Regions from separate parts of the Pelosinus sp. sgz500959 genome, predicted to be linked through region 3. Evidence: riboswitches for the same ligand, from Rfam matches in the RefSeq annotation. Region 3 holds a riboswitch; each other region holds the start of a gene.
What was found. Region 3 has a riboswitch for cyclic di-GMP ahead of ACAN52_RS11720 (galactose ABC transporter substrate-binding protein). Riboswitches for the same ligand answer to the same signal wherever they lie in the genome.

Region 1: another riboswitch for cyclic di-GMP. It lies ahead of ACAN52_RS14005 (nitrogen regulation protein NR(II)); the one in region 3 lies ahead of ACAN52_RS11720 (galactose ABC transporter substrate-binding protein).
Region 2: another riboswitch for cyclic di-GMP. It lies ahead of ACAN52_RS16125 (CheR family methyltransferase); the one in region 3 lies ahead of ACAN52_RS11720 (galactose ABC transporter substrate-binding protein).
Region 4: another riboswitch for cyclic di-GMP. It lies ahead of ACAN52_RS15305 (methyl-accepting chemotaxis protein); the one in region 3 lies ahead of ACAN52_RS11720 (galactose ABC transporter substrate-binding protein).

The regions. Positions count from the first base shown of each region.
Region 1 covers NZ_JBGJZL010000008.1:141,079-148,600, forward strand. The annotation lists gene ACAN52_RS13995 (hypothetical protein) at 1-62, opposite strand, end outside; gene ACAN52_RS14000 (NAD(P)/FAD-dependent oxidoreductase) at 139-1,383, opposite strand; gene ACAN52_RS14005 (nitrogen regulation protein NR(II)) at 1,523-2,662, opposite strand; cyclic di-GMP riboswitch class I at 2,782-2,870, opposite strand; gene ACAN52_RS14010 (pseudouridine synthase) at 3,043-3,765, opposite strand; gene ACAN52_RS14015 (hypothetical protein) at 3,788-4,756, opposite strand; gene ACAN52_RS14020 (FAD-dependent oxidoreductase) at 4,769-6,049, opposite strand; gene ACAN52_RS14025 (spore maturation protein) at 6,169-6,702, opposite strand; gene ACAN52_RS14030 (nucleoside recognition domain-containing protein) at 6,708-7,301, opposite strand; gene ACAN52_RS14035 (D-alanyl-D-alanine carboxypeptidase family protein) at 7,396-7,522, opposite strand, start outside.
Region 2 covers NZ_JBGJZL010000010.1:115,927-123,448, reverse strand. The annotation lists gene ACAN52_RS16145 (ABC transporter ATP-binding protein) at 1-433, shown strand, start outside; gene ACAN52_RS16140 (FMN-binding protein) at 430-900, shown strand; gene ACAN52_RS16135 (hypothetical protein) at 1,062-1,442, shown strand; tRNA gene ACAN52_RS16130 (tRNA-Leu) at 1,536-1,619, shown strand; cyclic di-GMP riboswitch class I at 1,792-1,879, shown strand; gene ACAN52_RS16125 (CheR family methyltransferase) at 2,143-2,958, shown strand; gene ACAN52_RS16120 (cache domain-containing protein) at 3,038-5,332, opposite strand; gene ACAN52_RS16115 (PAS domain-containing protein) at 5,573-7,261, shown strand; gene ACAN52_RS16110 (HDOD domain-containing protein) at 7,328-7,522, opposite strand, start outside.
Region 3 covers NZ_JBGJZL010000006.1:245,584-253,105, forward strand. The annotation lists gene ACAN52_RS11700 (response regulator) at 1-786, opposite strand, end outside; gene pheA (prephenate dehydratase) at 1,107-1,982, opposite strand; gene ACAN52_RS11710 (hydrolase) at 2,007-2,543, opposite strand; gene ACAN52_RS11715 (methyl-accepting chemotaxis protein) at 2,758-4,461, opposite strand; gene ACAN52_RS11720 (galactose ABC transporter substrate-binding protein) at 4,482-5,501, opposite strand; cyclic di-GMP riboswitch class I at 5,695-5,781, opposite strand; gene ACAN52_RS11725 (multidrug effflux MFS transporter) at 5,968-7,188, opposite strand; gene ACAN52_RS11730 (hypothetical protein) at 7,383-7,522, opposite strand, start outside.
Region 4 covers NZ_JBGJZL010000009.1:160,951-168,472, reverse strand. The annotation lists gene ACAN52_RS15320 (ABC transporter substrate binding protein) at 1-1,210, opposite strand, end outside; gene ACAN52_RS15315 (Na+/H+ antiporter NhaC family protein) at 1,344-2,669, opposite strand; gene ACAN52_RS15310 (GGDEF domain-containing protein) at 3,037-3,690, shown strand; cyclic di-GMP riboswitch class I at 3,980-4,065, shown strand; gene ACAN52_RS15305 (methyl-accepting chemotaxis protein) at 4,326-6,293, shown strand; gene ACAN52_RS15300 (RraA family protein) at 6,336-7,019, shown strand; gene ACAN52_RS15295 (DUF441 domain-containing protein) at 7,041-7,499, shown strand.

The sequences.
Region 1 (7,522 bases), on a different contig from region 3:
CTTAGTAAATAGATTAATACACCTTCAACATCGATTATCCATTTTTTTTTGGATCTCCTCATTGCTGATGCCCCCACTTTTTTTACCAGTTTCCTTTAGTATGTGTCGTTTCCTAAGGGGGTTATACTGCGACTCATTTTATCTCTCTGCCGCACTTTGACCTGCGATATAACCTGTTGAAAAAGCAGCTTGCAAATTAAAACCACCAGTATATCCATCAATATCAATGACTTCACCGGCAAAAAATAAACCTTCAACGATTTTTGATTCCATTGTCTTAGGATTAATTTCTTTGACATGAATGCCGCCAGCAGTAACGATGGCTTCGCTGACGGGTCTTGTACCGGTGATCGTGAATGTTAGATTTGTAATTTGCTGCTGTAAGCGAGCACGTTCGTCTTTGGTAATTTGGTGTACAAATTTGTCAGGATCAAGATGTGCAAGATCAATGACTACATTAATTAATTTCGCAGGTAAAAGATCACCTAATGAATTTTTAAGTTGTTTGCGGGAAAATTTTTCAAAATCTCGTTGAATTCGTTTATCAAGAACTTCGGCTGTTAAGGCTGGTTTTAAATTTATTTCGATTAAAACTTCTTCCCCAGGCTTATTCTTAAAGATTTCAGCAACTTTTTTACTCAAAGATAAAATGATAGGACCTGATAAACCATAATGAGTAAAAAGCATTTCTCCGAAATCATCTGCCATTTTTTTGCCATCAAAAATGACACTTGCCGTCACATTTTTAAGTGATAATCCTTGCAGTTCACCAATCCAATCTTCGCCAACTTCCAGAGGCACTAAGGATGGTTTTAAGGGCACTATGGTGTGTCCAACCATTTCTCCCATACGATAACCATCTCCACTCGAACCGGTCCCTGGATAGGAAGCACCACCTGTAGCTAAGATAACAGCATCAGCAGGATATTCTATATTATTGCCAGCAAGTACTCCTGTCACGCGACCATTGTGCATAAGAATTCGTTTAACAGATTGACCGGTTATGACTTCTACCTGACCTTCTTTTAAAGCTTTTCGGAAAGCTTCAACTACATCCTTTGCATTATCACTCACGGGAAAAACCCGCCCACCTCTTTCTACTTTTGTCATGACACCATGATGATGCAAAAAATCAATGATGTCTTGGTTGCCAAAATTATGTAAGGCACTATAAATAAAAGAACCATTTCCAGGAATATTTTTAATAATCGTCTGTTTATCTGCAATATTAGTTATATTGCATCGACCTTTACCAGTAATCGATACCTTTCGACCAAGAACAGACATTTTTTCTAGCAATGTTACCTTCGCACCATGTTGACTTGCGCTGACAGCTGCCATCATTCCAGCTGCGCCACCACCAATTATAACAATTTTCTTCATTTAATCACCTTTTCATATAAAACTTTTTCAGATACCATCCCATTTAGTCAAACCAAATGTAAAAATGGGCAGTATCTATTATTATACCACCCATTAGCAATTTTAAAATGCGATTTTTTTATCTTTATTTTTTGCGTTTTTACACTGTTTTTTCTTGTATTTTATTGAATACTACTGTAAAGGTCGTTCCTTCTCCTTCTGTTGATTGCACTGTAATCAGCCCATTATGGTGTCTAACAATACCATTACAAACAGATAAACCTAACCCTGTACCATTTTCTTTTGTTGTCAAAAAAGGAGTGAACATTTTATCCTGCCATTCTTTCGAAATTCCACAACCACAATCTGAAATACGCAAATATACCTTATCCTCTTTCTGACTTGTTTCAATAATTAACGTACCATGTTGCTCCATAGCCTCTATACCATTTCTCGCAAGATTTAATATCAATTGTTTAATTTCTGTTGAGTTTAGCAATAAATCAGGCAATGAATCAGCCAAAATTACATTGAGATTAATCCCCTGATTAATCGCATCAGCAAAAATAAGAGGAGCAATCTCTCTGATAATTTTATTGAGATCCTGCCATTTTGGCACCGGTACTTTAGTTTTAGCCACCGACAGGAAATTAGAAATAATTTGTTCAACTCGATCAAGCTCACTTAATACGATATTGAGTTGTTCTTCCATATTTCCAGAAATTTTTTTACTGAAAATTTGCAGATAACCTTTAATCACGGTCATCGGATTACGAATTTCATGAGCAACTCCTGCCGCCATTTCGCCGATCAGATCGATTTTATTGATGGCTTGCCGTAATTGTTCAATTTGATTCGTCAAAATGATCTCCGATGTTTTATATTCTGTAATATCTTTTATATGGGATAGAACCATTCTATCTTCTCCTATCCCAAAGAATAAAGGACTTAGTGTATATTGAAAATACTTATTTCCCTGTATTTTAGATAATTGAAATGTTTCGCATTCAAATGTCTTACCTGTACTAAGCACTTCGCCAATCTGCTGCTCTAATTTTTCGATAAACTCTACGTCTAATCCGATTTCACTCCAATGCCTGCCTTCGATATCAGAGGATTTTAATCCCAATTTTTTGGCACCACTATGACTAACATAGCGAACTCTGTACTCTTTATCAAAAATATAGATTGGACCAATACCGATTTGAGATTCATTTTTGTTTTGCTCATCAGTACATTTATCCAATTGTTCTTCAGTTAACTTTAAACTCTTAATCAATGTGATGAGTGATTGTTGCATAGACAGCCCCTTCCTCAAATAAGTTAACCGTGGCACTTTCCAAAATCTCGCTTCTCTTAGAGTTTAAAAACATAAAAAACCAGACTTTTAGTCTGGTAATACATTTTAGTCTCGACTAAACTGGCGGCTTGGCAATCATAAACACAGTTGTGTCCTTAGATCCATAGCTTTGCGTCCTTCTCTTTCGAAAAGTTTGCCCACTATTATTTTATATGATAATTCTACCAAAATTCAAATAATTTGTCTATTCAAATATAGGACTACAGTAGTATTTTATACAACTTTAGTCCTGTATTTAAACATAAATTTTTATAAAGGAAAAATACCTATCAGCCATTTGACCCAAAAGCTAATAGGTATTTTAAAAAACATATTTAAATTTATTGGTTAAGCCTATGTAGTTCTTCAACTTCACGTGCAAGCAGATGGCGATATCCACCACGTTTTACACCATCGAGAGTTAAGAAAGCAAACTTGATACGCTTAAGTTGTTTTACATCAGAGCCAATCGCCTCAAACATGCGACGAATCTGACGATTTTTACCCTCATGAATGGTAACTCTCAAGCTAGTAAGATCTTTATCAGAATCATAATCAATTACATCGATCATGGCCGGTGCAGTCATACCATCTTCAAGTTCAATACCAACCCGCAATAAATCGATTTTTTCTTGAGCTGGTCTGCCACCAACCTTCGCAATATAGGTTTTATCAATTTTCTTACTCGGATGAATTAAAGAATGTGTTAATGCTCCATCATTCGTTAGTAATAATAATCCTTCTGTATTATAATCCAATCGACCTACTGGATATATTCGCTCAGGAATATCCTTCACCAAGGATGCGACTGTTTTACGATCTTGAGGATCGGTCAAAGTCGTAAGTACTGCTTTAGGTTTATATAATAGGACATAAACCAGTTTTTCGCCTTGTATACGCTTACCATCGACCATAATTCGATCGTTTCCTGGCATCACTTTTGTACCAAGTTCAGTGACAACCTTACCATTTACCGTAACGCGCCCTTGTTGTATTATTTTTTCAGACTCTCTTCGAGAAGCAACTCCAGCTTGACTCATAATTTTCTGCAGACGTTCTAACATTATAATCTCCTTTAAAACTAAATTAATCTTCAATAATTGTTAAGAAATCAGTTTGTTGTTTGCACATTCTAATACTTATATTATCCCGTGTTTTTTTTAAGCAACTACCGCAAATACCTTCACCACAACACATAGTAGCATTATTGGTAACAGCCATTGGTATATTGACTCCCACATCTTGCATAGCTGCAATAAGCCCATAATGCTGTTCATCAGGTCCAGAACTCACGATCAAATCAGGTTTCAACGCAAACCATTCTCGCAGCATTGGTATACCAAATTCACGTAGGGAAGACACAGTATAAACCGTAGCGCCGCCTTCTTGTAATTGTTTATCAATAAAAACTTTTCCAACTTTGCCAGGTGCTAGTAAAGCCCTCACTTGGTTGTGATTGGTCATCAGTTTCTTGGCAAGAGGAAATGCGGGTGCTTGCCCAATACCACCAGCTACTAATATTATATTACCATCGGTCATATTGTCAATCCAGGGTCCTCCTAAAACACCATTATAATAAGGACCACGTACAAGAAGCTTTGTATTATTTTCCGCTAAAATTCTGGTTGATTTAGGACCAATGGTTTCAATAGCTACCTGCAAAGTATTTCCTTCTACCTGCATTATATTGACTGGGAAATTGAAAAAATAAGGATCACTTGGGCAACGTAAAAATAAAAAAGATCCTATTTTCTTTACCCCATCGGCCAATTCAGTACTGACGTCAAATTCAAGCAGTACTGTATTTTTTCCAATTTCTTCTTTAACTCTAAATTCAACTTGTTCTTCAATTCTAATTTTATTGGGTTCTTCATTGTATTTGTCTATTTTATATTGCCAATGCTGTTCATATAATATACATATCCCTGACCAATTACAATTACAATTTGCTTCCCCTTTAAGATGGCTGCAAAAAATACAATGATTAGTATCAGCTAATAAACACGGACAATATTTTGAATTGATATCAACACATTGGGAGATATTTTTATTCATGATCATACCTCCTTATACCAAACATCGATTATAAATATTATTTAGTCCAGCATTGCATACCCGTTTTTGTATTTCAGCACGATCAGTTGAATAGAGTGACATCTCTTTCATACGTTCAAAATATACAGATCCTGAAAAAGTATATCGCATACGTAGCCCTTCTTCAGACTGCATCTTTTCATGAACAAAAGCAATAAAATCACCGGAGGCTAAAGTCCGAGGCAGCTCTAAATATTCCATATCTAAACAGTGGCGAACAGCGTTATGTCCTGCAAGTAAACCTGTAATGGCCGCTTCGGTGTGACCAACAAGAATCGCTGATTTTTCTCCACAACAAAATAGATTCTCCATACTATCAACTTTTAAGGTATTAGCACAAGGAGCTATCCCTAAATATCTTACAGAATTCCCCACACTACCAGCGTAAGGATCTTCATAACGAGCCTGTTCGAAACCAGGAATCGTGCGTAAATCCTCTATGGGAAAATAAGATGTCATTAATTTTGCATGGCCTGTATCAAGTAATACTAAATTTACTGCATACTCAGCTACAGCATATTGAGTACATGCTTTTTTTCCTAACGAACTAAATTTTTGCAAAGTCTCTGGCACTGGCACGACAACCATACCATTCTTCTCCAATTGATCCCTAATTTCTTTACTTAGTGATTCCTTCTTCAACTTACATGATCCACTCATTGCACCAAATGATCCATCGACTTTGCGTCCCATAATTTCTTTGACTTCAGCTTTCCCTGTAACACTAACCCGCGGACCAAAAGCAGGGCAGCGCATCACACACATCGCACAACCATTACCATAGGTTAGACAGTTACCCATGGAACCAGCTGTGCCAGTTGCATCAACAAAGACATCACCTTTTATTTCTTCTCCACCATCAATAATTAAACTCTGTATTTTTTTTCCATACTTTACTACATCTACAACTCGAGTCTGAGTTTTTATCTCTACTCCATAATTTTGTACTATTTTTTTCACTAATGGCTCCATGGTGATTACATCATAAAGAGAGGCATGGTTATGTCCAGGAAATTGAATTCCTTTATGCCGAGCATTCGCATCCATGGCAACAAAAATATCTCCGCCTCCCATAGCGATCGCTTCTTCTGCCCCAGTATAGCGACCATTATTACGAAATATTCCTCCCACCAAACCAGTACCTAGCAATAAGTCAGTACGTTCTAGTAAAAGTACTTGCGCCCCTGCTGTGGCAGCAGATAATGCCGCAGCGCATCCAGCCCATCCTCCGCCAATCACCACCACTTTTATCATAAACATCCCCCCAGCTCATTCTCTTTATACACTACAGTGTATTCTGCTCTTTAATAAATGTCACTCAAGGACAAATAAAAACGAGGGGTACTTCCCCCTCGTAAAATTCATCATATTTATTAAAATAATTGTCGGCAAATATAAATTGAACCAATAAAGCCAATGAGATCACCAAGTAAACCTACTAAAACTGAATAACGTGGTTTACTGATACCAACAGCACCAAAATAGACTGTTAAAATGTAAAAGGTAGTGTCTGTACTGCCTAAAATGGTTGATGCCATACGTCCTATCATAGAATCTGGTCCATGAGTATTCAATAGTTCAGTTGTTAACCCTAAAGCTCCTGTACCTGATAGTGGACGTATAAGAGCCAAAGGCACTAATTCTGGCGGCACACCTAAGAATTGAAGCACAGGCGCTATGGACTCTACACACATATACATAGCTCCTGATGACCTAAATATATTGATAGCTACCATCATGGCTACTAAAAAAGGCATAATCCGAATCGCTGTATGAAAACCCTCTGCTGCCCCTTCAACAAAAGCTTCATACACTTTGACATGACGAAAGTGCCCAACCACTGGAACAACAACTAAAATGATTGGTATAATCCAAATCGATATTTGTTCACAAACTTCAATAAACATATCGTTTACCTCCGTATGCGAACAGAGTATACCATCCGACAAATGCGATCGGCAATCACGACACTGACAGTCGCCATAAAACTCACCAGCAACGTTGAACCAACAATTTCTGTCGGATTCTCAGAACCAGCTGCTGATCGTATGGCAATCATCGTCGCAGGTATCAATGTGAATCCAGCAGTGCATAATCCTAGCAAAGTACACATTGCGTCAGATGCAGTATCTTTTTTAGGATTCAGTTGTTGTAAAGCTTGCATAGCCTTAATACCGAGAGGAGTTACAGCATTTCCAAGTCCTAATAAATTAGCACTCAGTGTCATAATAATGGCCCCCATAGCCGGATGATTACGAGGCACGCTGGGAAATAAAAAACAAATAACAGGATTAATGACCCTAGAAACAAACTGTATAATACCTGCTAACTCGGCAATTTTCATGATGCCTAGCCACAAACACATAACACCAATAAGTTGCAGAGATAAGGCAACTGCTCCTTCAGCACCGCTGATTGCACTCTGCGTAATCACATCAATCTTTCCTTGCAATGCAGCATGTACAATACTTATTACTAGTAACAACAGCCAAATTATATTGATCATATCATCACCCCTTATGAGGTTATGATCAATATTTCGACCTTAGAACCATATATATTCTCAATCCCACCCATTGAAAAGGAAAATATAACAAAACTTACACAGATTGTTGTTTTACAGTAAAACCTCTAAGGAATCCCATGATTGAATCAGCTAAAATATGAAAAAAAGATTTTCGTTCACTATTTTCATCCGCCTGTAAATCAACGGTCGCAATCTCTTTA
Region 2 (7,522 bases), on a different contig from region 3:
ATTTCAACAATTTCACCTTGTTCCTTATTTGACAGCCTTGGAGAATATTATGGTAGCACAATATTACCATAGTATGCCTGATGAGCAGGAGGCCTTGGCGGCTTTAGAGCGTGTAGGTCTCAAAGAAAGGGCTCGTCATTTGCCTAGTCAACTTTCTGGTGGTGAACAACAGCGTGTATGTATCGCTCGTGCTTTAATCAATTATCCCATGCTCATTTTAGCTGATGAACCAACGGGTAATTTAGATGAAACCAATGCGAAAATTGTATTAGAATTTTTTCAACAACTTCATCGTGAAGGCCATACGATCATTATGGTTACTCATGATCCAAGAGTGGCAGAACTAGCTGAACGGTGTGTAGTCTTAGAACACGGTCGTATTGTAGATCGGAAAGATCAGAGGATCGTTTGCAAGATGGAGGAAGTTTCATGAAGAACATGAGGAAATGGTTATCTATGATAATCGTAGGTTGTATGATTGCCATTCTAGCTGCTGGTTGCAGTCGTGAAAAGACTGAAGATCACTCTGGTCATGCAAATCATGATATGCATACGGCTTATAAGGATGGAACTTACACAGGTAAAAGCAGCCCTGATGAACGTGGTGCCATAGGCGAGCTGACGCTGACGATTCAACAAGGTAAAATTACTAAGGCTGACTATAAAGGCATTCAAAAAGATGGTAAGGTAAAAGATAGTGAGTATGGAAAAACAAATGGTACAATTGAAAATCCAGAATTCTATAAAAAGGCTCAACAAGGACTTAAAGGGGCCATGTCCTATGGTCCGAGGCTTATAGAAACACAAGACTTAAATAAGGTTGACTCCATATCTGGTGCAACACTTTCTTTTAAACAATTTAGTGAGGCAGGACATAAGGCTTTGGAGCAGGCAAAGTGATAAAAAACCATACCCTTTCAATTTGAGGGTATGGTTTTTTTAAACTTCATTAGTTTTTCAACAAATATTCATCAGTTTTTCATAATTGTCTGGTATGATTATAGTGCAAAGATCAATTACAATCTTTTTAGCAAAATGATATAAGAAAGGATGATCAGATTATGAAAAATAAAATGACAGGTTGGATTGTTGGAGGTTTACTCGGGGTTTCGGTATTAGGAGTCACATTGTCTACGAATGTTGTCAGCGCTGCTGAAAAAAATGCACCATCAACTCATGAAATGATGATGGAAAAAGGCCAAATGGGAGATATGGATATGCATAAAATGATGAACTCCCCTGAAATGCAAACCAAGTGTCTTGAGATGATGAAAACACCTGAAATGCAGGCTATGATGAAACAAATGCTATCAAGAGATCCTGCACTCAGACAAATGATGTTAGACTTAGTTAATTCAGTCGAGCCAACTGATCAAGCTACTACGCCAGATAATACACAAACGACTATGATGCCAGCAATGGACCATAGTATGCACCATTAATTCTTTTTATAAAAAAGATGAAAAAAAACCTTTCTTTTTAATTACTAATCTGCTATAATAAGAACCACGGGGTTTGTACAACAAATTTCATAAGCGGGAATGGCGGAATGGCAGACGCACCAGACTTAGGATCTGGCGCCGCAAGGTGTGGAGGTTCAAGTCCTCTTTCCCGCACCACATCAATTATAAAACTTTCAAGATTTTCTTGAAAGTTTTTTTGCTATATGCTTTTTATATTGATATAAAACTTAGGTTCTGGTTAGTTAGGCTATTTTCTTATAAAATATTGACGTCATTATAGAAGAAGAATATAATGAAATATAAAATAATTATACATTTTTAGACAAAAAAATAATATTGGCAAACCTATTGAAAGATCGGGACGCAAAGCTATGGGTCTACAGTCGTATCACGACCAAGATTGCCAGGCTGCTATGTTGCTTTATGTTAACATACCCAAGGTCAGGATACCCCTGATCTTTTTTGCGTTTTCAGATAGGAGAAATTAAGCAGTTAATAAGGTAATAACTATAATATGATGTTAAGTTCATCCTATTTAGCAATGGAAAAGAAGAGATAAATAGAGTTAAGAAAATCAAAAATTATTTTTGACGAGTACAAGTTGGCAAATCATAGTCCCATCGAAAGTAAAGAAATAATCATACTATTTTTGTTTGTATGCTTGAAAGGAGGAAAAACCATGGAAGATATAACGGAACGGGAATTTAGGGAACTTGTTGGATTTGTTAAGGCTAATTATGGAATCAACTTATTACAAAAAAAAGTGTTAGTGTGCGGACGTTTGAATAACTATATAGCGCAATGCGGTTTTCATAATTTTTCGGAGTATTTTTCTCATGTGAAAAGTGATCGTACAGGCAAGTCTGGGACAATCTTAGTAAATAAGCTTACGACAAACCATACTTATTTTTTGCGAGAACCACAACATTTTGAAGTTTTAGGGCAAGTGGTTCTACCGTATCTCGCTACAGTTGAGGCCAAAAAGAAAGATCTGCGGGTATGGAGTGCTGGTTGCTCTACAGGTGAAGAACCATATACGTTAGCAATGCTGATTAACTCTTATTTCGGCGCGCAAAAGAGTGGGTGGGATACGAAAATTTTAGCTACTGACATTTCAACAGATGTCTTAGAAAAGGCGCAAAAAGCCGTCTACCCTAGTAATCAGTTAGACAATTTGCCGGCTTACTGGCGTGCTAAGTATTTTCATAAAATCGATTCAGAGTACAGTGTTCTAAGAGAAATAATACGGCAGGAAGTCATATTTCGACGATTTAATCTTATGAGTGAAACATTTCCTTTCAAAAAGAAATTCCATCTTATTTTTTGTCGTAATGTAATGATCTATTTTGATGCTGAGACTAAAGAAAAATTAATCAATCGATTTTATGATCATATGGAATCAGGGGGCTATTTATTCATTGGCCATTCTGAATCAATTAATCGTCATGAAAGTCGATATCAGTTTGTGGCGCCTGCTATTTATAGAAAAGCATAAAAATATAAATGCAAAGTAAAAAATGATTAAATCCGCGAATAACGTGAATTTAATCATTTTTTTGCTTTAAAGAGGTTGCTTAATTTTTTTCTACTGGGAAAGTGATAACAAAACGAGTTCCTTTTCCCTCTTCGGAATCGACTTTAATGATACCACTATGACGTTCAACAATACTAGCACAGACAGAAAGACCAAGTCCTGTACCATCATCTCTTGTTGTAAAGAAGGGATCAAAAATTTTCTCTTGTAAGTCTTTAGGAATACCGCAACCGGAATCTTCTATGCATAAAATCACAGAGCCATCTTGATATTTGGTTTCAATTGTTAATGTACCATGCTGCTTCATCGCATTCAGCCCATTCATAGCAAGATTTAAAAGTAATTGTTTAATTTCTTTTTCCGCTAGAATAAGCTGGGGAATATCCCTAGAGAGTTTAAATTCAAGATTCATTCCTCGTTTGAGTGCATCTGTCAGTAGTAATGGGGCAATTTTATTAATAATTTCATTTAAGTCCTGTTTTTCTTGTTCTGTTGACTTGGTTTTGGATATTGCTAAAAAATCGGTAATGATTGTTTCGATACGTGCTAATTCGCTTAAAACTAAATCCAATTGATCGTGCAGAATATTAGGGATTTTTCTCTTAAAATGTTGTAAGTAACCTTTTACGACGGTCATGGGATTTCTGATTTCGTGTGCTAAGCCTGCAGCCATATTTCCAATTAGATTAAGCCTGTCCATGCGGGTGATTTCTTTTTGTAGAGTGATAAATTTAGTAACATCTTCTGAAATGACAGCTACATGATCTTTTGTAGGGCTATAGGCAGAAATAGAATACCATCGCTGTTGATGTTCGAAATATTGTGTAAAACTAATTGGTTCACCAGAAATCGCTACAGTTGCATAGGCTTTTATCCAATTAAAGCTTTCGTTATTTATGTGTGGGAAAATATCTGTTAGCCCTTTTCCAATAAGTTCAGAAGCAAGGTATCCGGCATATTTTTCATAGGCGTGGTTAACGTGAATGTATTCAAGATCTATGGGATTATTTTCTTCATCGAATCGTACCTTATGATATGAACAGCCATTGTGCATGTAGTCAAATAGATCTTTGTAACGAGACTCGCTAATGGCAAGTGCATCCCGGCTATCCTTAAGAGCTCTATTGGCCGCTTGATGTTGGGCAATTTCTTCTTCAAGTGCTATATTCATATCCGATAGTTCAATTGTTCGCTCATGAACTTTATGCTCTAATTTAGTTTCATTTTTTTTCAGTAGACTGACAGTATCTGCAATTTTTTGGCTCATTCTCACGAAAATAGTGCAAAGGATGTCTAGTTCATGGGAAATACTTTCTGGTGGTCTATCGCGTGCGACCATTTCATAGTGTTCGAGAGTAATTAATCCAGACTGTTTGATTAGCCAATCTAGAGGACGTTTAATTCGGTTGGTTATTAGGGTGGCTAGAGGTATAATCAAGAATAATAAAGCGATTGTTCCGCTAGCCATGAGTGCTAGCTGCTTATAAATCGGACCAAGAACTTCTTCTTCGTTGATTTTACCAATAATTGTCCAGCCACGTTCAGGTACATGCAAATAGGAACCTAAGACTTTGTTACCAAGGTAATCAGTCCATTCGGCCGTACCAGAATCCGTAATTTGGCTAGGATGAAATGCATCAGTTGCAATTTTAAATTTCATCCTAGCCGTGTCCCCAATAAGCCCCTTGTCCATTAATAGACTGGCGTGTCGTGGTTCGGTGAGCATTGTACCTTCTTGGTTAACCAGAAAAATTTCTCCTGTTTGTCCAATCCAATTATCACGCAAGAGTGTTTCGAGGGTTGTTGTTCTTACGGAACCAAGTATCAAACCTTGTAAGTTCCCAGCGTAGTCGAAAATAGGAGAAGAGAAGTTAATGATCGGTAAGCCACTATTGCGGCCAATCACCACATTTGAAATATACTCTTTACCCGCTAGAGCGGCTTCAAAGTAAGGTTGATTTCTGGTCGAAGGGTATTTGATTGCACTATTGAGAGTTGATATTCGAAAAAAACCATCTTTATCGATGTATGAGAATGAATCAAAGTTTTGGTTGTTCCGCTGCGTTAAAGAGAGAGATTTTTGCATTTGTTGTTCGTCTAAGATTCGAAAATCCTCTGACTCACTAAGGTTGTGAACGTCATAGACCCGTTCTGCCATCCAATAATCAATCAGACGCTTTTGAGAATAAACGCGCTGGCTGATCAGTTTTAGATTTTCTTCTTTTGCTAATTTGATCTGACCAACAGTGTAAATAACCATGACGAGCAAACTAGGAATGAGGACGAGTAAAATAGTCCATAACCTAAATTGCTGCCGTAATGTTTGAACCTTCATGTCTCACCTCGATAATTTTAAAAGTATATTTTAATCAAAAGACATTAAAATATAAAAAGCAAGATTTAGCATCTATTTCCATTTCTATTCGACATTTTATTTGATATCCCTCCATAAGGAAAGTGGTGTGAATCTATCAATATAATATAGTTTCTTTGTGCGAGATTGCTTACAGGAATTAGCATGAACTTCGTAGAAAGAGACAACAGGATTATTTGATCGGAAAGAAAGGATACAACGATGAGAATTAAAAAAATATCTGCAGTCTATCCCCAGAGTAATCATAAATTGGGAAATGGAGAATATGGATTTTGTGAGATTCTAGATTCGATTGCTGTTCCACTCTTTATTAAAAATAGTGATGGTATCTATATCAACTGTAATAGAGCTTATGAAAAATTTATTGGATTACGCAAAGATCAAATTATAGGAAAAACAGCATATGATATTGTACCTGAACAGTTAGCGGATAAATATCACATGAAAGATCAAGAATTATTAGGACAAGATCATATACAGATATATGAAAGCCATGTGACTACAAAAGGTATGGATCGTTATGTACTATTCCACAAATCCATTTATCGAAATTCAGCCGGTAAGATAAAAGGGTTAGTAGGAGCCATTACTGATATCACAGAGCAAAAAAAAGCAGAAGAATTACTACGGGAAAGTGAGGCGAAAAATCAGACACTTCTCCAGGCTATCCCTGATATCATGGCAATCGTAACACCTGGTTTTAAAGTAATTGAGTTTAAGAAAGCGCGCGAATTTGACTATATTGCAGAGGAACATTCTTTTATAGGAAAAACAATAGGCGAGTTATTACCGGAAGATGTAGCGATGCTGTTTATGGAAAATATTACATTGGCCTTTAAAATAAAGAAAGTCACTTGTTTTGAATATCAAATGCTGCAGAAGGGAGAGTTGAGAAGTAGAGAAGCTCGTATGGTTGTCATTTCTGATGAAAATATCATGATTATGATTCGTGATATCAGCGAGAAGAAACTAATGGAAGAGACAATTGAAAAACGCAATAGTGAAATAAAAGATGCGTTAGTTAATTTAAAGAAAACTCAAGTGCAGTTAGTACAGCAAGAAAAATTAGCTGGAATTGGTCAGCTTGCTGCAGGTGTAGCTCATGAGATTAACAATCCATTGGGCTTTGTGTTAAGTAACTTTGATAGTCTGAAGAAATATCTAACTAAGATTATTGATTTATTTCATAAATATGATGAACTTAAAGAGCAGATCGTGGGGTCGGATGTACAAAGTTTAAAAGAATTAGTACATCAAGTTGTTCTTTATGAAAAACAGAAAAAAATAGCCTATATTTTTGAAGACCTTGAGCCAATTATTCAAGAATCAGACGATGGCTTAAAACGGTTGGGTGAGATTGTCAAAGCTTTGAAGTTATTTTCAAGAGTTGATAAAAGTAGTGAATTTGAGTCTTATGATTTAAATTCAGGTATAAAAAATACCTTGATTATTGCGAAAAATGAAATCAAATATGTTGCTGAAATTGAGGTTGATTTAGGATTTTTACCAACAATAAAGGCTTCATCAGGACAAATTAATCAAGTTCTTTTGAATATTATCATCAATGCAGCTCATGCCATTAGGGAAAAGCAAATGGGTAAACTAGGAATGATTAAGATTACTAGTTATCATGATGATCAATTTGTGTACTGTTTGATTCAAGACAATGGACTTGGTATGACTGAAGAAACTAAAAAAAATATTTTTAATGCATTTTTTACGACAAAGCCAAGTGGTCAGGGGACGGGACTTGGATTGAGTATTTCCTATGACATTGTTGTAAATAAACATTGTGGTGACATCTTTGTAATAAGTGAAAGAGGAATTGGAACAACCTTTACCATTAAGCTGCCTTTAACTGCCTGCAGTAGACATAAAGATAAATCATAACATAGAGACTCCCTATACAAATCACGAATTTGTATAGGGAGTTTTTGATTACATATGATGTTAGGCTTACTTTTTATTCAGTGATAAATGAGAAATTTCTTTCTCGAACTGGTTTTGATCAATTCCTAAAGCCGCGAAAACAGCAGCATCAAAAGTGGTACTTGGTAATTGGTTTTTTAAGATTATACTTGCATAATGCTGAGCGATATTGACTGCGTAGATCAGTTCGCGATGAATAATCCCCGTCGCAAAAGGTGTATG
Region 3 (7,522 bases):
CATTCTCAGGCGCAATGCTTGTTCTGCTTTTTTTTGCTCAGTAATATCCCGTACAATAGCAGAAAAACCACGATGGCGTCCATCATTTTCATAAATGGAAGATAGAGTCACAGAAACATAAATACTGACTCCACCTTTTTGTATATGCTCAGTTTCATAGGCTTCCAATTTATCCCCTGCACTCAATATATCAAAGAAAATCATATCCATCTCTCTATATTGAGGAGAAAGCAAATCTAAATAAAGAGATCCTATCGCCTTTGCGGATGAATAACCATATATTTTTTCAGCAGCATGATTCCAATACTGAATAATCCCTTTTAGATCCATAGCAATAACTGCATCTTCAGAAAAGGTAATAATGGCAGCCTGATTTTTCAATAATGCGAAGGTTTCTTTATCTAAATTTTCTTTTTGAATTTTTTCCACGACTTGTTCAATAACCTGAGGTAATTGCTCTAAAAAGTTAGTGTCTTTTACTAGGTAATCTCTCGCACCATACTTAAACATCTCTGCAACTTTTTTTTCATCACCGTAACCTGTCATCACAACGAATGGAATTTCTCCAAATTTTTCTTGAACCTTTTTGATCAATTGTCCGCCAGTTACTTTTTGTAATTGATAATCTACCAACAACAGCATTGGCTTATTATTTTCAATTTCTTTTAGCGCCTTTATTTCATTCGATGCCTGAAAAGCATCCCAACCATGCCGACAAAGTAATTTCACAATTAACTGGAGCAATCCTTCATCATCATCGACGATTAGAATTTTACCTCTATCCATCTTTCGCTCTCCTTTACAAGGATTTTTTTGAATGATCGACGAGTTTCACAAAATCTCCTCTGGTTGCCCCAATCAGAGTTGTAATGGACATCTTTCCATATGTGGAGTCGCGTCGCCTGGAGTCGTTCATTTCCAACCATATCATATTGCTACATTCGCCATAATTTTCTAAATTCCTACATTATTGTCAATTACATTTTTTACAAGAACTATTCATACTCCAAGAAAAATAGTCATGAAATAAAGAGCCACAACCCACCTTATACGTGAATCATGACTCAAATTTTTTTATTAAAATTCGAACGATCACCTAGCTCGTTTTACTTTGAGTTAAATTTACCTAAAATTCGAATTTGCAGTTGCAAATCCTTACGAGCAAGAATATTTTCAAGAGAATTTTGCTGCTTATGATCGACTACTTCAATAACAAATTGATACTCTCCCATTTTTGTTTTCAATGGTCGATCATGAAGACTTTGTACAGCATAGCCCTTTTTCTCTAATTCGCATAACAATTTTACCACGGAATTGATCGAGCCGTTGACGAGTATTGATGCTTTATTTCCTTCACTCGTATGCTTTGCTTTTAATGTAACAATCCAAAAACGAGTTACGTTAGTATTTGTATACTGCAAATCAGTGGCTAAAATATTTAAATTGTACACTTCTGCAGTACGTGATGCTGCAATGGCTGCCATTGAAGTATCTCCTGACTCCGCCACCTTTTTAGCCGCTTCAGCCGTACTCGACACTTCAACAATAGTTGCATCAGGAGTATTGGCTTTCATCCAAGCCTTGCTTTGAGCAATTCCTTGTGGATGAGACATGATTGTTTTGATTTGCGGTATTGTAGCCCCTGGTAAAGCAAGCAAGGTTTGCCGGATTGGTAAATCCACTTCACCAACAACAGTAAAGGAGTCATCTGCTACAACCCCATCAAGATAATTATACACAGGGCCACCAATTGTATTTTCAATGGGTACGACTGCATACTCACATTTTCCTGATTTCAACATGGCTAAAGATTCTGCAACTGTGGATACGGGTGTTATTGTCTCTCCTTGTCCAAAGAATTGAATAGTAGCCTCTTCAGTATAAGTACCTGCTGGTCCCAAATAACCTACATTCGCGAATGCAGTATTTCCTAACAAACTTAAACATATGAGCATTATTACAAGAATAGCATTACGTTTCATCCTTTACCCTCCTAACATTTATCTTCATTTTACTAGACGAGAAATCTTCTTAAAGTCCTCAGTCCCCGCACTATGGCAAAGTTCGAAGAGTATGGATTCCACAGTCGCAAGAATTGCACCTTCATATTCCATGCGTTTTAATGCGATTTCATAGTCTCGCCTGTCACGAGAGCTAATTGCATCGACAACTACAATCGGTGTAAAGCCTAGAGATTTTAAATCAATAACCGTCTGTAATACACAAACATGAGCCTCTATACCCGTAATAATAATATTTTTTCTACCTGTTTTGTCAAATTCGGCGAGTAGCTCTGCTGAACCACAACAACTAAAGGCCATTTTATCATAGTAATGAGAAAAATATACTCCTAGTTCTTCAATCGTATCGCCCAACCCTTTTGGATACTGTCGTGCGGCCATGATAGGAATAGCGAGAGCTTTCATACCTTCGAGCAAGGTAATCACTTTTTTACGAAGAATTTCTTGATTCTCCATATGGGGAAATAGTTTTTCTTGAACATCAATTAATAACAACTGAGACTTTTCTTTTTCAATACGCATATTTTCTTTCCTCTCCCTTTCAACAATCATCACTTTTGACTTTTTGTTGTCATTTCGACAGGCACTCTAAATACTGATCATATAAAAAAAGACTTGGAACCCTAGAAAGTGTTATATTTTCTGATTCCATAAAAAAATCACCTTGAATGTTTATGTTCGCTCTATCACCATAATCTCCTTGCCAAATCCATATAAAATCTACTTTTTTCTTGATTTATACGATAAACTGATTCACTGCATCTTTTAGTTTATTGGACAAATGAGCTAAATTCTGGCTAGAGGAAGCGATTTCTTCTATGGATGCCAATTGCTCTTGTGTAGCCGCTGATACAGTATGAGTCTGATTCGCCGTTTCCTTCGTAATGGTATCAATGGTCTGAACTGAGGAAATGACTCGTTGGCTTCCGACTACTAACTGTTGTAGCGTCGCAGAAATTCCATTAACCTGTGAAGAAACTTCATTAACCTTTTCCTGTATTTCATTAAATGATTGTCCAGCCATAGTAACGACTTGTGTTCCTATGGCAATCTCTTGTGCACCATGATTCATGGCAAGTACAGCTGCTTTCATATCATCTTGAATAATACCAATGATTCCAGCAATCCTTTTGGTCGCTCCTTGAGATTCTTCAGCTAATTTTCGTACTTCTTCCGCTACAACGGCAAAACCTCTACCTTGCTCACCTGCATGGGCAGCTTCAATGGCAGCATTTAATGCCAATAGGTTTGTTTGTCCTGCAATATTTGCAATATCATCTACAATTTGTCCAATTTCAAGTGAGCTATTACTTAGTTTCGTAACAGCTTCACTGACAATTTGAGAAGATTGATTAACTAAAATCATCTGGTTAACAGCTGTTCCAATCGCATGACTGCCATCCTGCGCTACCTGAGATGTCTTATCAGCTACATTGGCTACACGACTTGCATTGACTGCAACTTTCTGTACACTTATCGTAATTTGCTCTACAACGTCGCAAGCTTCATCGGAAGCCTTTGATTGATTTTCTACTCCCTGAGCTACTTCTGTGATCGTAACGGTCACTTGATTCGCCGCTAATGCTGATTGCTCTGCACTATTAGATAAATCTTCAGAAGAAGAAGTAACTTGTAGAGCTGTATCCGATACAACCGAAACAATATTTTTAAGACTTTCTAACATGGTATTGGTAGCAATACCCAATTCCCCAATTTCATCCTTATCGCCAATCTTTATGGGCGCAACAGATAGATCTCCGTGAGCAACTTTTTGTAAGCAGACTACACATTGATGCAACCGAGTCACAATCATTCGTGAAAGTAACCATGCAATCATACCACTCGTCATAATACTAATTAAAAATATAATTCCCATACTCCACTTTGCCGATAATCCAGCTGATTTGCTACTCATCCATTCACGATTCGTCAATTCACTGATTTCTTTACGCAACTTTTTATGAACATGCCCACATGCATCCATATAAATTTTTCCATCTGCTAATCTTGCTTGTGCCAGTTGCAGTTTACCGTTTTTAATAAGGTCAATTTGACTATCAAAGTGTTTATTAATGACTTCAATATTAGGTTTTGTTTCATTTTCTACGATACTTTCCAAGGCAGGATATACAGAATAATATCCTTCTAATTCTTTCATAATATGATCGATATTTTTGCGACTTGCAGCATAGGATTCCAAAAATCGCTCATCGCCGTTACTAGCAATATAGCCACGAACGCCCGCCTCTTCATTGGATAACTCAGTGCCGATTTCCTCAACCATGCGCGCCAATGGCAAAGAATCATTAGCTACTTTATTTGTAGCGTTTTCCATAATTCTTAAATTATAAAAAGCCGCAATTGTAGTTATTAGCATCATAATTAAAATAATACCAAATCCAACTAATATTTTAGAACCAACCTTTGCATTTTTTAACAAACCTTATACCTCCCCCGAAATCACTTTGCGTCATTGATATTTTCTTTAGTAATTATTTTATAATCAATCCACACGTATTTTCCATCAGTGATTTTATATCCTATATTTTCGTTACTCGGCACTTTCCCTTCCGCAAAAACATTCGCAAGATTAAATATAGCTCTTCCTTGATGCACGGCATCGTTTAAAACAGTACCAAGAAGAGTACCTTCGCTAAGTGCCTTTAACGCTGGAGTTGTAGCATCAACACCAACAACAGGTATGTATTTTCCATTTTGAAAATAACCCTTATTTTTCAGAGCATCAATGGCGCCTAGGGCCATATCATCATTATTGGCAATCACACAATCAATTCCATCGCCGTGTGAGGAAAGGAATAGTTCCATTTTTTCCTGACCTTTGATGCGATCCCACATTCCTGTATCTTCTGCTACTTTTTGTACGTGAAAACCAGCATCTTCCATCGCTTTAATCACATATTTTGTCCGCAATTCAGCATCCTGATGCCCTGGTTCACCTTTGAGCATTGCATAACGAATAACACCATTTGCGGTAGGATGAGTTTTAAAATAATTGACTAAGATTTGTCCTTGTAAAGTCCCAGATTGCTCAGCTTTCGCCCCCACATAATAAGCTTTATCCCATTTTTTAAGTTCTTCTAGCAAGGGTTCACGATTAAAAAAAATAACTGGCAAATTATTTTTTTTAACTTTTTCAATGATTTCACCAGCTGCAGTTGAATCAACAAGGTTGATGGCAAGTGAACTTATTTTATTTTGAATCATCAGATCAATTTTTTCATTTTCTACGGTTTGAGAATTATTTCCATTCCAAATATCAACTTTAATTTTCCCTTCAGCAATTTTGTAGATTTCATTTCGCACACATGTCCTCCAGGTATCATCAAATGTGCCAACAATCACACCAATAACTGCTTTCTTTTGTAGCTCTGTTGATGAGAATCCTGAAGAATAGTAAGTTAAAGCCAAAATACCTAAAAAAAACATGACCGTAATGAACAATTTCATATATTTTTTCATTAGCACCCTCCGTAAAAATAAGTTGTTTTGATTTTACTTCTTCGAATTACCCTTCTCATCTCCTCTCATCAGTGATCCTATCATCGACTAGCGCTAATTATTCTTTTAGATATTTGTTGGTTGATTATATCCTCAAAAGAATGATCAATCACTGTAATTGGGCATAAAAAAAACAAGCTCGCAAAGAATTTTTCTTTGTAGCTTGGCAATCGTAACCAATATCGGTCGTAGACCCACTGCTTTGCGTCCTTGCCTTTCGACAAGTTTGCCCTTTTTATCAATTGCTATAGTCAGCTAATCAACATAATTTTAATTAACTTAGTTCTTTATATTCGCTATATCATAACTAAATTCCTTGTAAAATATTACTTATTTCTACTTTAACTGACACTTAACTATATTTCCGCATCTATATGTTCCTTTTTTTTACAATAAGCCTTCATGATTATTCTATCTTTTTGTATCGTCATTTCGATTTTACTAAGATAAAATAACTTAAAACGGCAGCTGTTTCAGCAACAGCAATGGTAACGCCCATAGGAATGGCGGTATGACTTCCAGCGATACCAACAAGAGGTGCCATAAATCCACCAAAAATAAAGGATAAGAGTCCAATAAGAGCTGATGCACTGCCTGCAGCTTTTGCTTGATCCTGCATGGCTAATGAAAAACTACTGGTACCAACAACTCCAACACTCGATACCACAAAAAACAATGGTACTAAAACAGTGTAAAGTCCTCCCCCTATCAAAGTCATAGCAAGCAAGGAAATCCCTCCAAAAAATGCTATGGCAAGACCTACAATCAAAAGCTTACTTTCATGAACCCGCCCTGCTAATCTCCCAGTCACTTGACCAGCGATAATAATGCCAAGACCATTAATACCAAAAAACAAGCTAAACATCTGAGGTGATACATCAAAAATATTTTGCAAAACAAAGGGAGAACCAGAAATATACGCAAACATCGCTGCCATAACGAATCCTTGTGTTAATGCATACCCCATAAAAGATCGATTACCAATTAATTTATGGAAAGTGCGGAAAGTATTGAGAGCGCCCCCTTGGGAACGTCGCTGAATCGGCAAGGTTTCTTTTAACCCAAAGAAGACAGCCACTAGCATAATCATCCCCATGCCTGACAATACTACAAAAATTCCTCGCCAAGATGTGACTTCTAAAACTTGCCCGCCTAAAATGGGAGCAAGGATAGGAGCAACCCCATTCACCAACATCAATAATGAGAAGAACCGTGTCATCTCCGCCCCTGAGTAAAGGTCCCTTACAATGGCTCGCGAAATAACAATACCTGCAGATCCTGCTAGTCCTTGAATAAATCGCATCAGTACGAATGTCCAAATAGTTGGAACAAACACACACAACAAAGAAGAAATCGCATAGCTCAGTAAACCGACTAACAAAGGTCCTCTTCGCCCCCGTACATCACTAATTGGACCTGCAAATAATTGTCCTGATGCAATTCCTAGCAAACATGCTGTCAAACTAAGCTGCGCTAAGGATGTGCTCGAATGTAGATCATTTGCTAAGTTAGGTAAAGCCGGCAAATACATATCAATGGATAAGGGTCCAAAAGAGGCTAACATTCCTAAAAGTAAAGCGATCCATAGGACCGATGATCGAGATTTTTCTTCAGGAGCAATCGTCTCCTCTTGAATAGAACAATTCATACGTTGAAATCAATCCTTTCAAATATAATCGATAGAAATTCAGAAATAATATCAAATAATAAGAGCACTATTTCTCTTCACGACAAATAGTGCTTGCCTTTTCTACTCATTTCTAATAAAAAATCCATCATTTTCTCGTTGTCATTATTGTAATGGGAAGGTAGTCAATCGTCAAGATTAACGTATGACTTTTTCTACCTAAAAAATGGCCTTTGACTTTTATCGCTAATTTTACTACCGTTAAACAACAACCTTATAATACCTAGAGTTTCAGATGGATTCATTTTATCCTCATAGCCCAATTGCCTAAACTCATTCCATACATCTTTTTGTA
Region 4 (7,522 bases), on a different contig from region 3:
TATATTTATATATTTCATAAAGTTTTTGAATATATTCTGGCCCTGTATTTTGTTTAGTATCCATGAATTCATAAGATGCGTCGATATCCGTATTTGCATTGAGGATAGACTTGATACCGCTAATAAGGCTATCTGTCCAGGCCATACCGCTGTGGTATGAATTAAGTACTAGAATTTGTTTTTTCCCAGAATAAGTATCATTAATAATAATACTTTCTTGTGGCAGATCAGACGGTTTGATATTAAATCGTTTCATTTGACTACGATCGAACATATAATGGTTTGGACTATTTTTCACAATGGGGATATTCGAAGGCTTTTCTCCGTGTAATATTCGTTGGGCAAGATTAGCTGCTAGTTCTCCTTGGTAATAGCCACTTGTAAGCATTCCGCCGACAAGCCCAGAACCTAAAGAAAAATCCCATACACCATAGATAGGAACGGTACTGCTTGCTGAAATCTGAGAGATACTTTCTGAATAGGAAAATTTATTACCTGATCGATCTTGAAAAAAAATCAAAAATAGGACTAAACTGTCAGGAGGTAGATGAGCTACGTTTTCTTTGATTTCATTCATATCATACTCTTCTAAAGAGATGAAGTTAACTTGATCTTTAAATTGCGGAATTGTTTCTTGTAACGTTTTTTCAATGGATTTTCCAGTCATGGTATTGTCATTAATGACGTATACATTTTTAGTGGCAGGGTGTAATTTTAAAGCAATATCGAGAGTTGACTTGATATCTTGTCCTTCAACAACACCAGTAAAAAGTGTTTGCCCAGTGAGCATTGAGTCATCAAAATAATTGACCCCACAAAAAACGATAGGTGTATTAGGAAAGAGTTGGTCATGGTACTTTAATAAGAAAGCAAAAGCTGGATCATCAGAGGCGATGATCACGTCAAATCTTTTTTCTTGAAATTTATATTTATATGTCTTAGAGAGTTGGTCAATATAGTCATTATCAGAGATTCTGTGTGTATCCATATATTCAATCTGTAGGTCAATGTTTTGGGCATTTGGACCAAAGACAGAAGTGATTCCCTCGACGATATTATCACTCCATTTATAATCCTTGTGATAGGAATTGAGCACTAAAACAGATTTTTTTGTAATACCTTGCGCCGTGACTGGTAAGATGATACTAATCATTAGGAGTACGATTAGGAAAAGTAGAGAAATACATTTTTTTGTATTAATATATGTCACTATAATTACTAAATCTCCTTTAATATCGAATGAGTATTAATGATGTTTCTAATTTTTAAAATTCGACATATTGAAAAAATTTCCTGCATAGTTCCCATTAATAACTAAGTGCTTAGGGATGTGCATTAAATTCTCATTGAAGAAGTCTTTCTTCAATGAGAATTTTTCGTGTGAACAAATTAGTGAGTGGTACTAAAAACAGATAAAATGCATAGAAGATGAAACCTGAGTCGGCAGCTAGGGCTGCTGCAGGGACCGCTCCTGCAATATTCCACGGGATAAGGGCTGATATTAATATGACAGTGTTTTCTATGTCTAGGGCAAGCTGGTAGGTGGCAAGACCTTTTTTCTCATAGATCTTGTATTGAATTTGATGAGTAAGCATAATTGCAAGAGTCTGGTTGCAGCTAAAGGCGGCTGTGACGATACTTGCAAGTATTGTGGCGGGATACAAATTGATTTTGTCGCTGAGTCTTTCAAAAAAAACTTCAATTTCACTTAATAAACCAGTGCCTTCAAAAATGCCAGAATAAGCAGAAGAAATGAGTACAATCAGAGAAACTTTAAGCATAGAGTAGAGACCTCCACCTTGTATGATCTCTGCGAAAAAACTGACTTTATCCATTTTGTAGCCAGTGGTTATATAGTCGAGCATTTGAAAAAATGTAATGTGTTGAACAAAGAATCCAATCAATATACCAGATAAAATACTGATACCCATTGAGAGTTTTACATCAATCTTAAAAGCGGCAAGAAGGAGGATAATCACAGCAGGAAATAATACAATAGGATTGATCGTAAAGGCATTTAAGATTTCAGATCCGATTTCTTGATTATAAACGGCAAGAGGATTTAAGTATGATAAATAAATATAGCCTATGATAGAGAGTAAGAACGGGATGATCGTGGTTTTAAGCATGTTATTAATATTGATATAAAGTTTCGTATCTGTTAAGGCTGCGACGAGATTGGCACTGGAGGACATAGGGGAGCAACGGTCACCAAAATAGGCACCTGCAATGATTGCACCTGCTGTTACATTGATATCTACATTACCGCTTTTGGCCATAACCATAAGAACAACACCGATCGTTCCCACAGTGCCAAATGAAGTTCCAAGCAAGAAAGATACGATGCAGCATAACAAAAATGCAAACAGTATGAAATACTTTGCACTCATGAAGGCTGTTCCATAATAGACGATAAAGGCAATTGTGCCACAAGCTCTCCAAACCGCAGTAATTGCGCCGATCAGTACAAAAATTTTAATGACAATCAGGGCTTTTTGTGAGCCTTTTAGTATCATCTTACATAAACTACTTAGCCTATAACCTTTGCGTAAGGATACAAAAGTAAAGCCAATAAGTCCTAACAGAAGAGGGACGAGTATTGATACTTCGTTGTAAATGCTAATAAGCAGAGAAACAAAGAAAAGAATAAAGACTAGGATTGTTTCCAAAAAAACACCTCTTTCGTAGTTAATTCATCATTTTTTTGCGATACGCTCTATGATTATTATAACAGAAGCAAAGGGCATGTTTTTTTACGTAATCAAAAGAAAGTATAACACTTTCTCGATTAGAAGTAAGGGTAACTAAGACTTTGGTCTGGGCTGGGGACTGAAGTCAAGTTTTCTTTATAAGACCATAAAATGTAATATCTTTAATTTATAGTAAATTAGTAAGTCGAAAAAAATTAAGAAAATTAAAGGTAAATAATCATTATTCACGAATTTAATTAATGATTTAATAATTACAAATGATTAATTAAATGTACTAATGCTGTATTTTCTAGAATTGTATATATTGGGATAGAAGGGTGACGATATGCAATATACAGGAAGAATCGCTGCTTGTCTCATTGTTTTAACGGCTATTACAGTTATGAGACTATATGCCTATGTTTATGTGGGTTATCCACTGACTGCTCCACCGATCATTGGAGTTATTTTTTTATTTATCGCTTTTAAAGCTGGTGGCCAATATGATAAAGTTAAATTTTTTTCGGAAAAAGATAGTCTAACAGGTTGTTATAATCGAAGGTTTATTAACACTATTTTCCCGACTCTTTTGGCGAAGGTGAAGAAAAACAATGAGAAATTAAGTGTGGCTCTTTTAGATTGCGACAACTTTAAGACCATCAATGATGCACATGGACATGTAAAAGGAGATTTCGTATTACAAGAGCTTTCAACATTGCTGTTAACTCATATCAGGAAAAGTGATATGGTTGCTCGCTGGGGGGGCGATGAGTTTTTAATTATTGCGCCATATGCCGATGAAAATGATATTAAGGTAATTGTTCATCGCTTTGAAGAAAAATTAAAAGAACTATCTGGAAGTTTAAAAATGAGTATTACTGTTTCAAGTGGATTTGCGACCTATCCTCAGGACGCACAAAGAATCGATGAGTTAATAAACATCGCCGATCGTAATATGTATGTACTTAAAAAGAGGAAAACAGATCATTGCTTACGATAATTTTCATAACAGAAAGCAGTGCGAAGGACAACTTATTACTTAACAATTTCAATGTGATCAATAGCTAATTGTTATTGATATCCTTTTAAAAAATTGACTTAATATTTACAATATTCTCAATGATAGTCATTATCAATAAAAGTGTTGACAAAGTAATAATAATGGGATAACCTTATAAACAAGCTGATTAGAAAAACTAAAGGCTGTGAAGTAATATCTGCTTCACAGCCTTTCTGCTTAAATTTTTTATTGGTAAAAAATGTAAATTTTAACTATGTTTATTGACTAAAAAAATATTTGGCAAACTTACTGAAAAGTAGGGACGCAAAGCTATGGATCTAAGGACTATCAGTCTATGATTGCCAGGTTACCCTTGAAAGAGGTATTGAAACCTAGGCATCCGTCTAGGTTTTATTGTTTTTTAAAATAAGATTTAAAGTTGTGACGGAAAACTGGGAAGAGTGGACGAGGAACATAAAGAGATGTTATGGTATTAAGGAATGCCTAAAAATGTTATTTTTTTGTAAATAATTGTCGAATTATCTTCCCTGCAGAGCAACTTTGAAGTTATTATAAAAGTGTAGATCAATTATAAACAAATTAATGTTTATTCTTGAAAATAAAGGAGAAAAAATATGTCGATTAAAACAAAAACAATTACATTGTTATTAATCTCTCTTCTCGTAACAGGTCTTGTCGTCGGTGCATCAGGTATGTATGTTCTTTATGGAAAAACATTAGATGGTACACAAATAGATATGAATGGTCAAGCTCTTGAGCTTGCTGGTGAGGTGAGTGAATTATTTTCTTCATTTAATAGAAGTGGGAAATTTTATGCTGAAGACCCTGACTTAAAATCAGGGGATGCTTCTCGTATACAAGGGAAGATCGATACATATTTTGCTGCGACTTGGGGAGCTGATCATCTCGTTTTTATTAATTCAGCGGGAACTCGTATTGCGACCACTCCGTATGAAGTGAAAGCAATAGGAGCTAGTTTAGCCGATCGCAAATTCTTTAAAGATACAATGAATGATCAAAAATCACACATTAGTGATGTCTTGATTAACAGGGCGACAGGAGTCCCTTCCGTCGTTGTTACCCAACCTGTTAAGGGGGGCGATGGGAAAATGGTGGGAATGATTGCTCAGTCCGTCGACCTAGCAACACTTCAAAACTTTTTGGCCCAAATCAAAGTAGGGCAAACTGGAGTAATTGCCATTGTTGCTCGAGATGGATCACTATTAGCCCATACAAATAGTGACTTACTAAAAGAACAGAAAAAGATTCCTGAAAACACCTTACAGACTGTAATAAATGATCCAGGGCATCTTACTTCATACCAAGATTTAGCAGGGAGAGAGTCTTTGGTTCTCGCCGTGCCTGTTAAAAATACAGATTGGCTCGTTCTTGTTAGCTTACCAAAGAGTGAGATTAAAAGCGATTTTTATGCAAGTTTAATTTCAATGACGATTTCTCTTTTGATTACTCTTCTTATTGTTGGATTTGTGGCATGGATATTCCTGATGAGACTCTTACGTCCGATTGAAGAGATTTCTAAGGAAGTTGCGAAGATTGGTGATGGTGATCTGTCTGTGAGTATTAGCCATTCATCTAATGACGAAATCGGCATATTGGCGCGAGCTGTGTCTAGTGCTATAGAGAATTTTAGAAAAATGATTGTAAAAGTCCAAGAGGCTAGCGAAATGGTGTCGGCTTCTTCTGAAGAATTAACAGCAAATACAGAGCAATTGGCCCAGGCTGCAGATCAAGTGTCAACGGCAATTGCAGATGTAGCTAACGGCACTGGGAATCAAATGCAGGCTGTAGACACCACAATGAACATTGTTGAGCAAATGTCGGCAGGTCTTCAACAAATTGCAGCAAATACGGGTAGTGTTTCTGCTACAGCCGAAAAAACATCAAGTGCTGCTCTCGAAGGTGGCAAAGCCGTTCAAAAGGTTACTAGCCAGATGGCCAACATTGAAACGTCAGTGAATAATTCGGCGATGGTAGTGGCTAAACTTGGTGAACGCTCAAAGGAAATTGGGCAAATCGTTGATACCATTTCTGGCATAGCAGGTCAAACAAATTTATTAGCTTTAAACGCTGCCATTGAAGCAGCTCGCGCTGGAGAACAAGGGCGAGGTTTTGCTGTGGTTGCAGAAGAGGTTAGGAAACTTGCGGAACAGTCTAGCGGAGCGGCAAAAGAAATTGCAACATTGATCGGAGAGATTCAGGGCGATACTGATAAGGCTGTCATGGTTATGAATGAAGGAACAAATGAAGTGAAAAAGGGTACCGAAGTTGCTCATCTAGCTGGACAATCTTTTGTTGAGATTGCTTCTCTTGTTGAAAATGTATCTGATGAAATCCGTGGTATTTCAGCGGCAATTGAAGAGATGGCAGGTGGGAGTCAGCAAATTGTATCTTCTGTAAAAGATATTGCACAAATCAGTAAAGCAACGACTGGTCAAACACAAACGGTATCTGCAGCGACTGAAGAACAGTCTGCATCTATCCAAGAGATTGCTTCTTCCAGTACGGATCTATCCACTATGGCAGGAGATTTACAAGCAATCGTATCAAAGTTTCGAATTTAGAGCAATGTTAGTAAATTAAAGATAAGAATGGAGAGATGAGTGATGTCAAATATAGGCTTTCGTATTTTTCCAAATGTTGATAAACCAGCTAAAACTTTAATTGATGGTTTTAAGGGAATCCCCGTGGCGAATATCGCAGACAATATGAACCGTATGTCATGCATGAACTCTAAAATTCGTCCGGTTAATGATACGCCATTACTTGGTCCAGCATTTACCGTTAAGTCACGTCCAGGGGATAATCTTTTACTGAGTAAAGCTCTTGATCTTGCAGAACCTGGTGATATTATCGTAGTTGATGTCCAAGGCGATTTGACCAATGCCGTTATGGGCGAGTTAATGACCCTCTGGGCAAAGCAAAGAGGCATCGGCGGATTTATTATTGATGGTGCCATTCGTGACCTGGGAGCACTCAAAAAGATGGATATACCTATTTATGCAGTCGGTGTCACTCCGATGGGACCATATAAAGATGGACCTGGTGAAATTAATGTTCCCATCTCTTGCGGAGGTATCGTTGTACATCCAGGGGATATCCTAGTCGGTGATGAAGATGGTATTGTTGTGATAAAAGCTCAGGATGCAGAAGAATTATTGGAAAAATCCAAGGCTACTTCTCGCAAGGAAGACAAAATAAAAGAAGCGATAGCAAACAAGGCGTGGGACCGCACTTGGGTTGATCAATTTCTTGATAAGTTGAACGCTGAAGTTGTGAAGAACAGATAAATGTAGTAGGGATGTGATCGTATGAATTGGGATAATGCTCCGATTCTAGTTGTTCTAGTATTATCAGTGATTGGCAATAATCATACAGTAGCGATTGCTGCATTGGTGTTGTTATTGATTCAAAAATTGAGTTTAATAAGTTTATTTCCTTATATAGAAAGCTATGGCATGAACCTTGGCATCATTATTTTGACGATTGCGGTGTTAAGTCCATTAGCACAAGGACGTATATCTGTAAATGAAATCGGAGGTTTATTCAAGGCACCCGTTGGTCTTGTTGCGATTGTCATTGGAATTTTAGTAGCCTGGATAGCGGGTCAAGGTGTTGTTTTTATGAAAGAATCACCGGAGACAACAACGGCTTTAATCGTTGGTACAATTATTGGTGTTTGTTTCTTTCGCGGCTTACCTGTCGGACCACTTATCGCTGGTGGCATGGTAGCTCTTATTGTAAATGTACTGGATTTCTCAAAGCACTAAAGATATCTTAAATTGATAGAAAA